DNA from 2 places in the Exiguobacterium sp. MH3 genome. Region 2 is predicted to be linked to the other one. Evidence: predicted binding sites of a transcription regulator. Region 2 holds the regulator's gene; the other holds the start of a gene.

Region 1 (7,599 bases), 450 kb from region 2:
GGTTCATCAAAGACGATGACGTTCGGTCGTTTCAAGAACGCTCGTGCCAACGCAACGCGCTGTTTCTCGCCACCTGATAGACCACGTCCACCTTCTCCGATCACCGTGTCGATCCCTTTAGGTAACGTCGCAATCAGCTCCTCGAGCCCTGCTGCCTGCGCCGCCTCAAAAATCTCTTCCGGCGTCGCTTGACGGAGTTCACCGATCGCGATGTTTTCTGCCAGCGTTCCGGCATACAGATACGGATGCTGTGAGATGTAGCTCAACTGACGGAACCAGCTCGCTTCCTCCACCTGACTGCGATTAATCCCGTCGAGCAGAATCCGTCCTTCTTTTGGATCCGCGAGTCCGGCAATCAACTGTAAGACAGTCGACTTACCGGCACCACTGCGACCAATCAACGCCACCTTTTGATACGGTTCAATCGAAAGTGTCACGTCTTGTAAGGCAAAACGTCCTTCTTGATACGTAAAATCAACTTCATCCAAAACGATTCGTGGTGGACGGTTCATCGCAAGTTCTGATTGACCAAAGGCAACAGGACGATCGTCTGCCGTTAGTTCGGTTGCAATCTGTTTCGCTGCCGCGACACTACCGCGTCCTGTATGGAAGGCAGCACCCATCTCTTTTAAGGCAAGATAGTACTCTGGTGCTAATACGAGCATCAGGAATGCCGGGATGAAGGTGATGCTTTGGAACAGAATCAAGCGTAGACTGACTTCAAGTGCGATCATTCCCATGCTGAGCATCGAGATGAACTCAAGCATCAACGACGACAAGAAGGCGAGCTTCAAGACCGTTAACGTCGCATCCCGGAAATCAAGACTGCTTTTTTCGATGACGTCACGTTGTCGTTTCGCACGACCAAATAACTTCAAGGTCGTCAGTCCTTGCAACGTATCAAGGAACGTTCCCGAGAATGCCGTCATCTTCTCGAGTTGAGCATCCGCCCGCTTTTGCGTCATGATGCCGATGATGATATAGAACAACGGAATGAACGGTGCTGTGATCATCATGACGAGACCGGTGATCCAGTCATAGCTGAATGCCGCGATCAAGACCATCAAGGGAACAATCGTCGTCTGGACGACTTTCGGCAAGTATTGACTATAATAGCTGTCCATCTCGTCTACAGCGTCGAGCAAAACACTGACCTTCTGTCCCGCTTGCCCTTGTAGCATCATCTCGACCGAACGACCTGTGTATTTCGCGACGAGTGCTTCCCGAAGCGCCTGCTTCATGTGTGCCGATAACGTCGTACCGAGACGACCGTTCCAATACGTCACGGCGACCCGGAGCAACAGCATCCCGAGGACGACGAGTAGTAACGGAATGACGGCTTCAAACGGTTGTTCCTTTAGGAAAATCCGATCGACCGTCAACACGATACCATACGATTGACCGATGACCGCAACCCCCATTAGGAAAGCTGCAATAATGAATTGAATGAGAATACTGCGTGGAATCTGGACGATTCCTTTTAATGGATTCATATACAAACGTCCTTTCACAAAGTGTGAACGACTTTTAGTGAATATTTTCACATATCGTACATTTAGTATACCGAATCCGGAACGGGGATGCCATGCAGATGCTGTCGAAAAGGTGTGACGGTTTTGTGAGAGCATAAAACTCGACAATTCTTTCGAATGAAACTATTATGGATATACATTATCCACGTTTAACGAAAGGGGACTTCTCATGCAAATGAAAACCGGGGTCGAGCAATCCGTCTATGCGATGTTGCTTTTGACCTTCCTTCCGGATCGCGCTGTGTTGCCCGGTGAATTCATCAGCCAGCAACTCGGTGCCTCGCCAACTTATTTTCAAAAGCTCTTACGAAAACTCGTCCAGGCGGATCTATTGTATTCCGTACCCGGTGTCAAAGGTGGCTTTCGCTTACGACGTCCGGCAGAGGAAATTCAAATCTTTGACATTTATCAAGCGATCGAGGGCAAGCAGACGTTGTATGCGTCAAGCGGTGTCTTTGAGGATTTGATGGGAATTCAGGAACAGGAAATCGGTCTACTCTCGAATCTGATGACAGAGGCGGAAGAGGCGTGGCAATCGACGTTGAAGCGCGAATCGATTGGCTCGATCCGTCAAGCAATCGACGCCTCCTGTCCACCGGAGCATTTAGAACGGTTGCATGCGTTAATCACAGACCGGATGATGACACTTTAATGAACAGAAAGAGGTTTTTACTATGGTATTGAATCGTTATTTCGACTTATTCGACGCGTCACGCACAGATGAACAAGCTTTTGAGGATCTCGTTTCCTTATTCACGACAGACATCACGTTCGTCCTGAACGGACAACCAAAGCACGGCATCGACGCCTGGAAACAGTTCGTCCGTCATGTGTTCACGGCGAATCAGGATATTAAGCATATGTATGCAGGCTGGGAAGAAACAACACCCGGAACGTATGAAACACGCTGGGCAGTTTGCGGAAAACGGGCAGACGGTAGTGTCTTCACGCAAGACGGAAAAGATATTGCACGTCTCGATGAAAACGGACGGATCGCTTACCTGGAGAACGTTCCAGATGATCCGACGATGTTCCGTTCATAAGATGGCTTTTAAATAACGAAAACCTGTGTTCCGCGCAAGCAGAACACAGGTTTTTTGGTATTTAGCGTTTCATTACGAGTCGTTTCAACAAATAGCCTGTGATGACAAGTAATGATGCAATGGCGAAATAGACCATGTAGACCAACAAGTCTGGCGCAAATCGTGACACGATGTACGTCAATCCGACGACAGCCGTATAGAGCAATAGAAATAGACTGATGTGCTTCAACTTCGACACTCCCCTTTGAATCCTTCCCTCTTCTTTACGGAAATGACTGGAAGATGTTTCAAAGGACTGTCGTTGCTTCGTTTTATAGATTCTTCGCTTTGAATGTATCTCCGCCTTCGATCGTGCCGTTATCAAAGCCTTTTTGGAACCAACGTTCTCGTTGCGCCGATGTGCCGTGGGTGAAACTCTCCGGTACGACATATCCTTGTCCCTTCTCTTGTAACGTATCATCCCCGACAGCATTCGCTGCCGTCAACGCTTCTTCAAGATCGCCTTCTTCGAGCAAGTTTTCGCCTTGCGCATGATGCGCCCAGACGCCGGCATAATAATCGGCCTGTAGTTCGAATCGAACGAGGTACTTGTTGAACTTCTCCTCACTCATTTGCTCTCGAAGGGGCATGATCTCATCCGACTTTCCGAGTAACGTCTGGACGTGGTGTCCGACCTCGTGCGCAATGACATAAGCCATCGCAAAATCGCCCGGTGCCCCGTACTTCGTCTGTAGTTCGTCATAAAAGCTTAAATCGATGTATAATTTCTGATCACCGGGACAATAAAAGGGACCGACGGACTTCCCTGCTTGTCCGCAAGCCGAACTGACTTGATCCGTATATAAGACGAGCTTCGGTTCTTTATAGGTCTTACCATCTTCTTTGAATTCCTTCGTCCAGACCCGTTCCGTATCCGCTAAAACGACGGAGACGAAGTCCGCTGCTTCTTTTTCCTGTGCTGTTTCTTCGTACGTCGTATTTTGCTGATCCTCACCGGTTAAGTCTCCGAGTAACTCAGCTGGATTACCGCCCATCAAGGTGATGACGATCAGCAGGATGATTCCGACACCACCACCGATGCCGGCGATTCCTTTCCCACCCATTCCTCGCCGATCCTCAACGTTTGAACTCCGTTCTCTTCCCTTCCATTTCATGCGCTTTCCTCCTACTCGTTTCGTTGTAGGTCTTTACCCGAAAGCATTCGTCCGTAACGCTCCGTCTTAGGATGGACGTTCCTTTTCGTATTCATTGCTAAAATAAGTACATCCATTTCTAGGAATATCGCCCTCCTGTAGAGAAGAAGTTCAGCACGGATTTTCGCAGAAAGGAGTTGTCCGATGCACTCGTTCCGTCAACACCTCAAGAACTTCATGCATACGTACCGTAAGGACATCCTTGTCCTATCTGGTATGTTTGTATTCATCCTAATTTATAGCTTCCCGTTGTTTCGTTCCGGTATGGTGACGTTTAGCGATCTATCCTTCGGACTGTCCTCCCATCGCTACTTAGAAGAAATTTATGGGGCTTGGAACAACCGCTGGAGCACGACGACGCTTCTGAATGTCGCACGATTGCTCTACATCCTACCGTTTTATGTACTCAGTCTATTGTTTGGCTCATCCGGTCCCGTCTTGATCAAGTCATTCATCATCGGACTGTTGACGATCTCTGCTTTATCGATGTTCGCTTTTACGAAACGGCTCCACTCGGTTTATGTCTCGAAGCACTTTTCTTATCTCTCACTGATTGCCTTTGCGATTGCCGCGTTGTTTTATGCCTTGAACCCGTGGGTGATTACGCGGATTCAACATATCTATTTATTATGTGGCTATTCCGTCTTCCCTTACGCTTTGATGTTGTTCTTCAACATCTTCGACCCGAAGTTTCGGGAACAGCTCGATCCTGGTTTCCGTTTGTCTGATCGATTGAGTCGACGGACATGGATTGATATCACCGGACTATCGATCGTCTTTGCCTTCATGGCGGCGGGGATCCATTATTTCTTTTTCTCGCTGATCTATATGGGAATCATGGTCGGACTCATTTTCTTAAAGACAAGTTGGACGCGTCGCAAAGAACGGATTTGGTCGTCGTTACTGTGGTTTTATGTTCGGGCGACTTGTGCGTTTGGTCTCGTTTTTCTACTATTCAATGGATATTGGTTCTTGATGTACGTCGGCTCGATTCTGACTGGATCACAAGCTTCACAACACAATATCAATGTCTCTGATACGTTGATGTTGTTCAGCCGACACTCGAGCTGGACGAACGTTTTATTTTTAACGAGCTACTGGTGGCCGATGTTTGATTTGACGACGTTACCGCTGACGTTTTGGATTGCTGGCGCGATTACACTTTTACTCATCTTGCTAGGAGCCGTCGTCGCGTATCGGCAACCGATCCATCTGTTCTTTAGTCTGCTTGCGATTCCGCTGATCGTCTTTGCGACCGGTACCCATGAACAAGTTGCCGATGCGTTTGTCCTGTTCGTGACGAAGACACCGTTGATTGGTGCGATGTTCCGCGATCCGAATAAGCTAGTTGGTCTCTTGATGGTCAGTTACAGCTTGTTGCTCGCCGTCGGATTAAATGCCGTCTTTATCCGTGCGTCCCGGACGATTCCACCGAAGTTATACCGGGTCATCTCGATCATCGGTACGCTGATCGTCGTCGCCTGCTTTTTCCTCCCTTACCGGACTGTCTATATGGAAGGTTTTTATCATCCAGTCAAAATGCCTAATGAGTACACGGCTATCCAAGAAGAAGTCGATGGGAAATGGTTGCAATTCCCGATTGCAGACGAGATGACGCAACCGAGTACCGGCATCGCGACTCCACGCTGGAATCAAAATCCACGAAAAGGTGGCGAAATCAAAGCAACAGGTGACGTGCAAGTCTATACGTCGGCACACGATACCGTCTTTCATCATGAAGGAGCGTCGCCGACGATTGGTTACATGATGACGTTCATGCAATATCTACTCGACACCGGTCGGTCGGAACAAGCCGGACAGATCGCGAAAGCATTCGGACTGAAACAATTCGCTTACCGGGATGAGTACACGGGGATGAAGGACCGACAAGACTTCAATCTAAAGGTTCTACAGGAACAACGTGATCTCGTACAAACGAAACAAGTCGGCTTGTTCACCTTGTTCGACTTGATTGCACCGCTCGACACCCGAACCGTTCCACAATTGATTTTGACCCCTTATGGACTCGAACGGTCAATCAGTTATCCGACACTGGATGGCTACAACCTCGGTCGTCAATCGATTTTGTATGCGACACAAGCACATCAGGATAGTCTCTCTTGGATGAAAAAGGGTGATATCGTTGAGATGGTCGAGGAAAATGATCTTGTTCTCAGTCAGGTACCGGAAGAATACTACTGGAAACCATTCGAAGCGATTGATTCAGCGAATGCTTTCCTAAACTGGGGTAAGACGTTCCTCCGAAATAATGACTGGCGCTGGTATTTGCGGACGCAAGGTATGACGAACCCGTCGTTTGACCTCGATTTTGGAGATGGGATCGGTCTCTCGTTTGCTTCCGCCCGGATTGACGCGCCGGTCTACAAATTAGACGGATTAAAGGCGAAACAGGTCGCCTCCTTTAATTCGATGCTTGAGGATGAGACGTTCTTCAAAGCCGATAACCCAGACATCGTCGACTTATCTCCGAATCCGATGTCAAAAGATAATAACCTGCCTGTCCTTCATGCGGAAGTCGCAGAAGGCGACCCAAAATACATCTGGCAAGTCGCGAAATCCGGTAAGCTACCTGCACGACCGAATAACGCCTACCGCTTTGATATTACAGCGAGCGGTCGCGGGGTCGACCGGCTCCACGTCAAGGTCCGGTTCTTTGATGCGAAGGATCGCGAGCTGAATCAAACGTACGTCGTCGCTCCGCGTGATTCCGGTGATGTCGACGCGATTCACTTGCAAGGTGAATATGTCACACCACGAAACGCAAAAACGATGCGGATTGATCTACTCAGCTTCCAGCGTCCTGAACGGAAAACGTATTGGTGGGTCCATGATATTAAAATATTCAGCTATGAGGATTATATGATTCCGAACACGTTTACGATGACGAAAGACTTGCCAGCCGGTCGTTACGCTGGGTTTGCCCGTGTGCTGCTGAACCAAAAAGGTGGACAACTGGATCTAACCTTCAATAAACGAGGCGTCACGATTCCAACTCGACAACGATCTGGTGCTAAACTCGCTTGGGTTCCGCTCGGTTCGTTTACGACGCCGAGCGGTCCTGCGACGCTCAGTGTGACGAACACGGAAGGCTTTAATGCGATCCAAAATATCGTTCTGATTCCGGAAGAAAAGCTGACTTCTTTACGAAAACGCGTCGACGATACACTTGCCTTCACGAAGACCTTGATGGTACTCGAGGCAGAGACCGGATTCGATTACACCGGTCACTTGCAGTCGGAACGAAACTATCCTGGACTAAGCTTTGGGAAAGGAATCGCTGCGCAACGGGGACGTTTACAGCGTTCAATCGATATTCGCGAAGCGACTGACTATCAACTCCAATTGATGTTAACTCCGCCACCAGGAAACGATGGTCGGATCACTGTCAAAATTCGAGACGGAAAACAGGTCGTCTTCGAACGCGCCTTGTCTCGTTCTGATATTCTAAATGGTCAAAAACATCAACAGCAGATCGGTAATCAGACGGTGACGTACGATCCGCTACACTTAGCGTTCCCGTACCGGATGACGGAGTTGAGTGACGTCTACCAAGCGTTATACGATGTGAAGTTATCCGATATCCCACTCGAGAATGGACGCTATCAGCTAGAACTATCCTATGCGAGCAAGGTGCCGTCACTCGTCGATTGGAAGGATCTACACAAGTTCGATCCAAACGAGATCGTCACCGACAAAGCTCTCGCCGCACCGGAAGCGGCAGCGAATTGTGCGACGTGTGTCTCGATTACGGATGATATGTTCGACGCGAGTGAGACTGAAGATGGCTACACGATTGATTACGAGCCGACC
Region 2 (7,599 bases):
ATGCTTGACCATCGCCGACATAAATGACGTCTTGCTTCTCCTTGTTGAATATCTTAATCGGATTCGGCGAGTCCTGTTTTTGGTACGCCAAATACCCAGCATCTTGTCCGTCAATCGTCAGTGCCATACCTTCAAGCGTTAATTTCGTATTCTCTAGCGATGCGACTTGTAGCGCTTGGCTGATCAACCCTGGAGATCCTACAACACCGATGTCAGGATTCGCTGTATACGGATTGCCTGCACCATGTCCTGTGAATGCCGAGTTTCCAGCAGAGATCGCACATAAGATCCCGTTGTTCATTGCGTTGACGATTGCCCGTTGTTCCGGATCATCTGCGTTGACGAATGATGCCGTCGAACCGAGACTCATGTTGATGACATCCGCTCCGAGTGCAATCGCATCATCAATCGCTTTGATGTAGATATCACTGAATGTCGATGGCATGCCTGGATCATTTCCGAATACTTTCATCGCGAGGAGTTGTGTTTCCGGTGCGACCCCTTTGATACCACCGTTCGCTTCGTCTCCATTAGCACCGACCGTACCCGCTACGTGCATTCCGTGCATCGATGCACCTGCACCTAAATCACGGATTTCGCTATCGTGATCAGCGTAGTTATAGCCGTATGGGACTTTTTCCGTAAAATACTTCCCTTTTAGTCCTTTTGTTTCTTTAGCACTCTCAACCTTCGAAGAAGTCAAATCGATCTTCGTCTCCGGGCTCAACACCATATCTTTATGCGATGGATCAATCCCCGTATCGATGACCGCTACGATTGTCCCTTCCCCTTTGAAGCCATAATCCTGCCATGTTTCTTTTGCATTAACCATATCTTTGCTATACAACATGTCTGGTTTTGCGCCTTTATCGGCTTTCGGTCGCGCGTATTCATGGGCGATATGTACGCTCTTGACTCCGGCGAGTTGTTTGATGTCTTCGATGTCGCCGAACTTGACTTCACCACTGAATCCGTTGATGACGGTCGTGAAGCTTTCCTTATATGTAACGGGAATCGATTTTTTAGCGATCGCTGACTTGACTGATTTTTGGACGCTGACGAGGCGATCCTTAATCGACTCTTTTTCGGCATTGCTCAATGTGCTATACCGCTTGTTTTGTGCCTGCGCGATTTGAATCGCCGGCTTCTGCTCCATCTCGATGACGACACGGACCTTGTCAGACTGCTTATACACCTTCTCCTGTCCTGTTTTCTTAAGTGAGAGGGCGTGCGGCTTTTGACCGCTTGCCTTATCTTGCGAGGACAGTGCTCCTTGAGCACTAACCAAGTTGGAAGATGTCATTAAGACAGCTGCCAAGAGTGCGATTTCCTTCTTCATGCTTCTTTTCCCCTTTTCTAAAAAACCATAATGATGTTACCAACAAAACAGTTAAACGAAAATTCTGTATATTTAGTTTAATGAAATAGATGGAAATAAACAATTCGGTTCTGTCTGTTTTATATAATTATTTGTTTTTATTGACACTTTATATTACATTTCCATATTTTGAAAACAATAAAAAAACTCTTGAATCCTCAAGAGTTTGAAGTGTACGAATATGGTGGAGACTATCGGGATCGAACCGACGACCTTTTGGCTGCCAGCCAAACGCTCTCCCAGCTGAGCTAAGCCCCCATGAATTAACTTTAGTATACGCATCGCTAACTGCTTTATCAATATAAAAATAACGCTTTCATAAAAAGAATTCCTTCCAAAATCGTCGGAAGGAATTCACGATTCATTTATTCAATTCACGCATCAAATCCGCCTGTCGTTCAAGCTCTGCCTGTTGCTCGAGGATCAAGACCTTTTTGTACGTCCGCGCAGAAATCAAGATGCTGATCTCATAGAGAACGAACAATGGGACCGAGATCATCAAGTGTGACGTCACGTCCGGCGGTGCGATCAATGCCGCAACGACGAACAGCGCAAAGTACGCATATTTCCGATTCTTTCGCATGAAAATTGGCGTCACGAGACCAAGACGTGTCAGAAACATCGTCACGACCGGCAATTGGAAAAGAAGACCGAACGGAATCGTTAATCGGATTAAGAAACTGAAGTAGTTCTCGACTCCGATGACTTGTTCGATTCCGAGTTCCTTCCCTAGTTCAGTCGAAACTTTTAATAAGAAAGGTAACAACCAAAAGTACGAGAAGGCTACACCAGCCAAAAACAGAAAGAAGATGACCGGAATATACGTCAATGTCGCTTTTTGCTCCTTGTCATACAGACCAGGGCGGACGAATGCCCACAGTTGATACATCCAGAACGGTGATGCCAACACGATTGCGATGATGAACGCAAGATTCAAATATAACATTAAAGGATCTGCGACGTTGAAGGCATTCAAACCGATACCGAGCTCTTTTAAGTCCGCTTGCAAGAAGCGAACGAGCGGTCGGACGAGCGGAAATGCAACAGCGAACAGGACGACGACGATGATAAGCGACCAGACGATCCGTTTACGCAGTTCGTCCAGATGCGACGTCACGCTTTGTTCTTGATCAATCGCCATGATTCAATCACTTCTCTTTCGGTTCATCCTTTTTATCGTCGTCCATGATACCGTTCGTTGCGCTCTTGAACTCTTTCAATGTCTGACCCGCAGCACGACCAAGTTCAGGTAACTTCTTCGGTCCGAAAATGATTAATGCGACGACACCGATTAGTGCTAAGCTACCTGGTCCGATGAATGCTATAGTTGACGGGATAAGGTTTTCCATTATGATTTCACTCCTTCAGCTGATTGCGAATAATGCTTCATGAAATAAACTAACGACTGCAACTCGATCGATAAATCGATGTGATGGACCCGGACGCTCGCTGGCACGTTCAACCGCGCGGGCGTAAAGTTCAGGATGCCAGTCACACCATACTCGACTAACTCATCCGCTACTGACTGCGCGAACTGGGATGGAACCGTCAAGATGGCAACATCGACCTGATTCGCTTCGATTTGTTCTTTCATGTCCGAAACATGATAGATTGGAACGTCATGCGTCGTTGTTCCGACCTTCTCTTCGTCCGCATCAAACGCAACGACTATCCGAGTACTATTATTCTTTAAAAAGTTATAATTTGCAAACGCTGTTCCGAGATGACCGACCCCGATTAAGGCAACATTCGTCACCTCATCTTGATTCAAGGTTTTGCGGAAAAACGTTAAGAGATGTTGAACGTTATATCCATACCCCTTCTTCCCTAATGCCCCAAAGTAGGAAAAATCGCGACGAATCGTTGCTGAATCAACCTTCACCGCCTCGCTTAACTCAGCAGAAGAGACGCGGAGCTTGCCTGAATTGTATAAACTTTGGATGAAGCGATAATATAGCGGCAACCGTTTTGCTGTCGCTTGTGGAATTTTTGTGTCTGGTCCATTCATCCTGCAGTTCCCCCTTCGGCCACATCCATCGTGGCACCCAAATCTTTGCAAAAAGCTTTCTACTCTCCTTGATTGTAAACCACTTCACATAGAGTCACAAATAATATATTCCGCAGGACCTCGCGCTTTTGTTCGTGATAGACTAAAGGGTGGAAGGATGGATGGAAATGATACTCTTACAAGTCAACCAACTCTCGAAATCATTCGGCGTTGAGCCGATTTTAGAAAATATCAAATTGGAAGTACAAGAGCGTGACCGGATTGCGCTCGTCGGACGAAACGGTGCCGGTAAATCGACCTTGCTCAAAATCATCGCTGGCGAACTCAGTCATGACTCGGGCGACATCATGAAAGGCAAGGATGTCAAAATCGGTTATCTCGCGCAAGACAGTGGTCTCGAATCGAACGAGACGATCTGGAACGAGATGCTGACCGTCTTTGAACATCTCCAAGAACAAGAACGAACACTACGCCGGATGGAAATCGAAATGGGCATGGAGCATATCTTGAACGATCCGGTCGCGTACGATCGTCTCCTAAAGACGTACGATCAAGCGCAACACGACTTTTCAGAAGCGGGTGGTTATCAGTTCGAAGCGAATATCCGCTCCGTCCTGCACGGCATGCGCTTTTATCCGGACGATTATTCGCGCCGGATCCAAACGTTATCCGGTGGTCAACGGACACGTCTCGCCTTAGCGAAGATGCTCCTGCAAGCACCAGAGCTCCTCATTCTCGATGAGCCAACCAACCACCTCGATATCGATACGCTCGCTTGGCTCGAAAGTTACCTCGGCGGTTATCGTGGTGCCGTTCTGATCGTCTCGCACGACCGGTACTTCCTTGACCAAGTCGTCAATGTCGTCTATGAGCTGTCACGCAATGTCTGCCGTAAGTTCACCGGTAACTACACGAAGTACTTGGAACAAAAAGCGGCATTGTACGATCAAGAAATGAAACAGTTCGAACAGCAACAAGAAGAGATCGCGAAGATGCAGGACTTCATTCAACGCAACATCGCTCGGGCGACGACGACAAAACGTGCCCAAAGTGTCCGGAAGCGACTCGAGAAGGTCGACCGACTCGACCGACCAGATGGCGATGAGCGTAGCACGGTCCTGTCCTTCCCGATTGAAAAACAGAGTGGGAACGACGTTCTTCAAGTCAATCAACTGGCGATCGGTTACGAAGAAGCTGTCTCAAAAGACATCACGTTCCGCTTGCAACGCGGTGAATCACTGGCACTCGTCGGACCGAACGGCATCGGAAAGTCGACGCTCTTAAAAGTCCTCGTCGGTCGCTTACGCCCCCTCTTCGGTGATTTCCGTTTCGGAACTGGCGTCTCGATCGGATATTACGATCAAGAGCAGGCAGAACTCAATGACCGGAACCGCGTCATCGATGAGATTTGGAACGAATGGCCTTTGATGCGTGAACAAGAAGTCCGGTCTGTCCTCGGGCAATTCCTGTTCAGCGGTGACGATGTCTTCAAAATCGTCCATGAGTTATCTGGTGGCGAACGCGGACGTCTCGCGCTTGCGAAACTGAAACTCCGGAAGACAAACGTCCTCGTCCTCGATGAGCCAACGAACCATTTAGATCTAGATTCGAAGATGGTCCTCGAAAATGCGCTCGTCGACTATGAAGGAACACTACTATTCGTCTCTCACGACCGTTACTTCATCGACCGGATCGCGACCCGTGTCATCGAGATGAGTGAAACCGGTGTGACAGAGTACCTTGGCGATTATTCGTACTATACAGAAAAGAAAGCAGAGCAAGAAGAAATCGCTCGTCTTGAAGCCGAGGAAGCAAAAGCAGCAAAAGTCACGGCATCGAAGACGATCGATAAAGAAGCGCAGAAGGAAGAGCGCAAGCGCCGTCAGCAAATCGAACAACTCGAACAAGACATTGAGCGGCTCGAACAGCGTTCAGCGGAGATCGAACAGTTGCTTTGCGAACCGGAAGTCTTCAATGACATTCCGAAAGCAACGGCACTTTCGGCAGAACGTGATCAGATTGATGTCGATTTGCTCGAATTAATGGAACGATGGGAGAACCAACACTGATGCGGACGAAGAGCTTTTTCATCAATCTCATCTTAGGATTACTATCCGGTGTTCTCTATTTCGTACCGTTATATGCCGATTATGTATCCGTCTTTATTCGTCCAGATGCCTTCAATGCTGCACTTCCTTTGTTCCTCTTGATTTCCTGCATGATCGGTCTCGTCATCCAGACATGGAGTGGGCTCTTCATCAGTTTACTCTCGGGATTATGCTGTACGCTCCTGACGATACAGCTATTCGTCGAACTCAATGATCCGTTGATCTTATCGTATTACGGTAGTGTCTCTCCAATCAGCGCTTTCTTGATCAGCTGCGTCGGAATATGGGCACTCGCAATCGTCTTTTATTTGCTCGATGGCTATCAGTACAGTAAACGTCATGGTCTTGAAGCCTCTTCAAACGAAATCGATCCGCAGCCTTGATGAATCAGATGAACGACATGAAAAAAGGAGTGGAGATTCCGGTAGTTAGACCGGTCTCTCCACTCCTTTTTGTTTGAATCAAAACGAATCATACGATGAGTCAGGCATTCACACTTCGATCATTTCGTCGGTCGGGCAATCGTAAACGTCTTCCCGATCGTCGCATAATCATTTCCTGCTAAACGAGCGACAGCCTTCAAGCCTGCCGCGTCAATTCGGAACGACTCGACGAGTTCATCTGCAACGTGATAGCGCAGTACTTCCCCGATTAGAAGATCGGCACCTTCTAGCTCGACGTGTTGCGTCAAGCGCATCTCGAAGCGAATTTTCGCTTCCGCGATTCCGGGTACTTCGATTGCGTCACTATCGACGAGTGTTAAATCCGTCCGCTTAAGCTCACTTTCACCGTAAGCAAGTGGCGCTGCTGTCTCATTGACTGCGTCGACGATCTCTTCGCTGACGATATGGATGACATAACTTTGTTTCGCTAGGATGTTACGTGCCGTATCCTTCTGCCCCTGATCCGTCCGTTGTACGGCGATCACCAGTTGCGGCGGACTGCTTGAAGCGACCGTAAAGAAGGAAAACGGTGCGGCGTTGACCGTCCCGTCTTCTCCTTGCGTTGTCACGAAAGCAATCGGACGCGGAATGATGCTTCCGATCAGTAATTTATAATTGTCTTTTGCGCTAAGCGTTGATGCCTCAAACTTCATGAATGACCCACCTTTTTCTTCACCCGATGAGTGCAGCGAGTGAGTAGTCTCCAGCACCGATCATCGCTACACCAAGCGCGATGACGATCAATGCCATGTTGTATTCGTACCCGTTCTGCGTCACCCAGTAACCATTCGCACCGTGTACTTTAACGATCGCGACAAGCATCGATCCGATGATGAGGAGTGCTGCGATCCAGAGGAATACGCCTCCTGCAAACAACAAGCCACCGATCAATTCAGCAAGACCTGCTGTAATCGCGAGTGCCTTCCCTGGCTTCATGCCGATTGATTCGAACCAACCGCCTGTTCCAGCGATTCCGTGTCCGCCGAACCAACCAAATAATTTTTGTGTCCCGTGTGCAGCGAACGTTAAGCCGATGATTAAACGAATAATTAAAAGTCCTGTATCCATCATTGCTCTCTTCTCCTTTTACCTAATGTATTTTAGTTACTTTAAGTAACTCAATAAACAGACTATATCTTATCACTTACTAAAAGTAAATAGATTTGTTTTAGTTCTTTTTGTTACATTAAGTAAAATGATTCGATTTTTTTAGCAGAAGCGGGTATACTACAACTATAGAAAGGATGAGTGCTGATGGAAGAAGTCGCAATCCAACCGGCTCTTTGTCCCAAAGTCGAACATGCCTTTGAAATCTTAGGTAAGAAATGGACGGGTCTGATCTTACGTCACTTGTTGACGAAGACATGTCGTTTCAATGAGATTCAAGATGCCATTCCCGAATTATCAGGTCGTATGCTCACGGAACGTATGAAGGAGCTCGAAGCGGAAGGCATCGTCATCCGGACTGTCATTCCCGATCGTCCGATTAAGATTCAATACAGTTTGACCGACAAAGGGCGCCAACTCGAACCGGTCATTCGTTCCATTGAGGAATGGGCCGAACTACAAGACTAATGTATAGAAAAGCATCTTCTTCGGAAGGTGCTTTTTTATATGTCCTTTGACATTGATAATCATTATCAATTAAAGTAGAGAAGTACA

What was found. Region 2 encodes Rex, which represses fermentation and respiration genes when NADH is low (regulators of the CRP and FNR family bind a similar motif). Its sites were predicted from a motif close to TTGTGAAATATTTCACAA; they were not measured.
Region 1: a site for Rex is predicted at 1,529-1,546, ahead of cydD (thiol reductant ABC exporter subunit CydD). Genes of this name have one in related genera too.

The regions. Positions count from the first base shown of each region.
Region 1 covers NC_022794.1:149,149-156,747, reverse strand. The annotation lists gene cydD (thiol reductant ABC exporter subunit CydD) at 1-1,493, opposite strand, end outside; gene U719_RS00910 (Rrf2 family transcriptional regulator) at 1,702-2,184, shown strand; gene U719_RS00905 (nuclear transport factor 2 family protein) at 2,207-2,575, shown strand; gene U719_RS16795 (hypothetical protein) at 2,637-2,804, opposite strand; gene U719_RS00900 (neutral zinc metallopeptidase) at 2,887-3,729, opposite strand; gene U719_RS00895 (MFS transporter) at 3,913-7,599, shown strand, end outside.
Region 2 covers NC_022794.1:2,866,790-2,874,388, forward strand. The annotation lists gene U719_RS14820 (S8 family serine peptidase) at 1-1,339, opposite strand, end outside; tRNA gene U719_RS14825 (tRNA-Ala) at 1,561-1,636, opposite strand; gene tatC (twin-arginine translocase subunit TatC) at 1,740-2,519, opposite strand; gene U719_RS14835 (twin-arginine translocase TatA/TatE family subunit) at 2,527-2,727, opposite strand; gene U719_RS14840 (redox-sensing transcriptional repressor Rex) at 2,727-3,386, opposite strand; gene U719_RS14845 (ABC-F family ATP-binding cassette domain-containing protein) at 3,554-5,455, shown strand; gene U719_RS14850 (hypothetical protein) at 5,437-5,877, shown strand; gene U719_RS14855 (flavin reductase family protein) at 5,997-6,590, opposite strand; gene U719_RS14860 (DoxX family protein) at 6,610-7,008, opposite strand; gene U719_RS14865 (helix-turn-helix domain-containing protein) at 7,192-7,512, shown strand.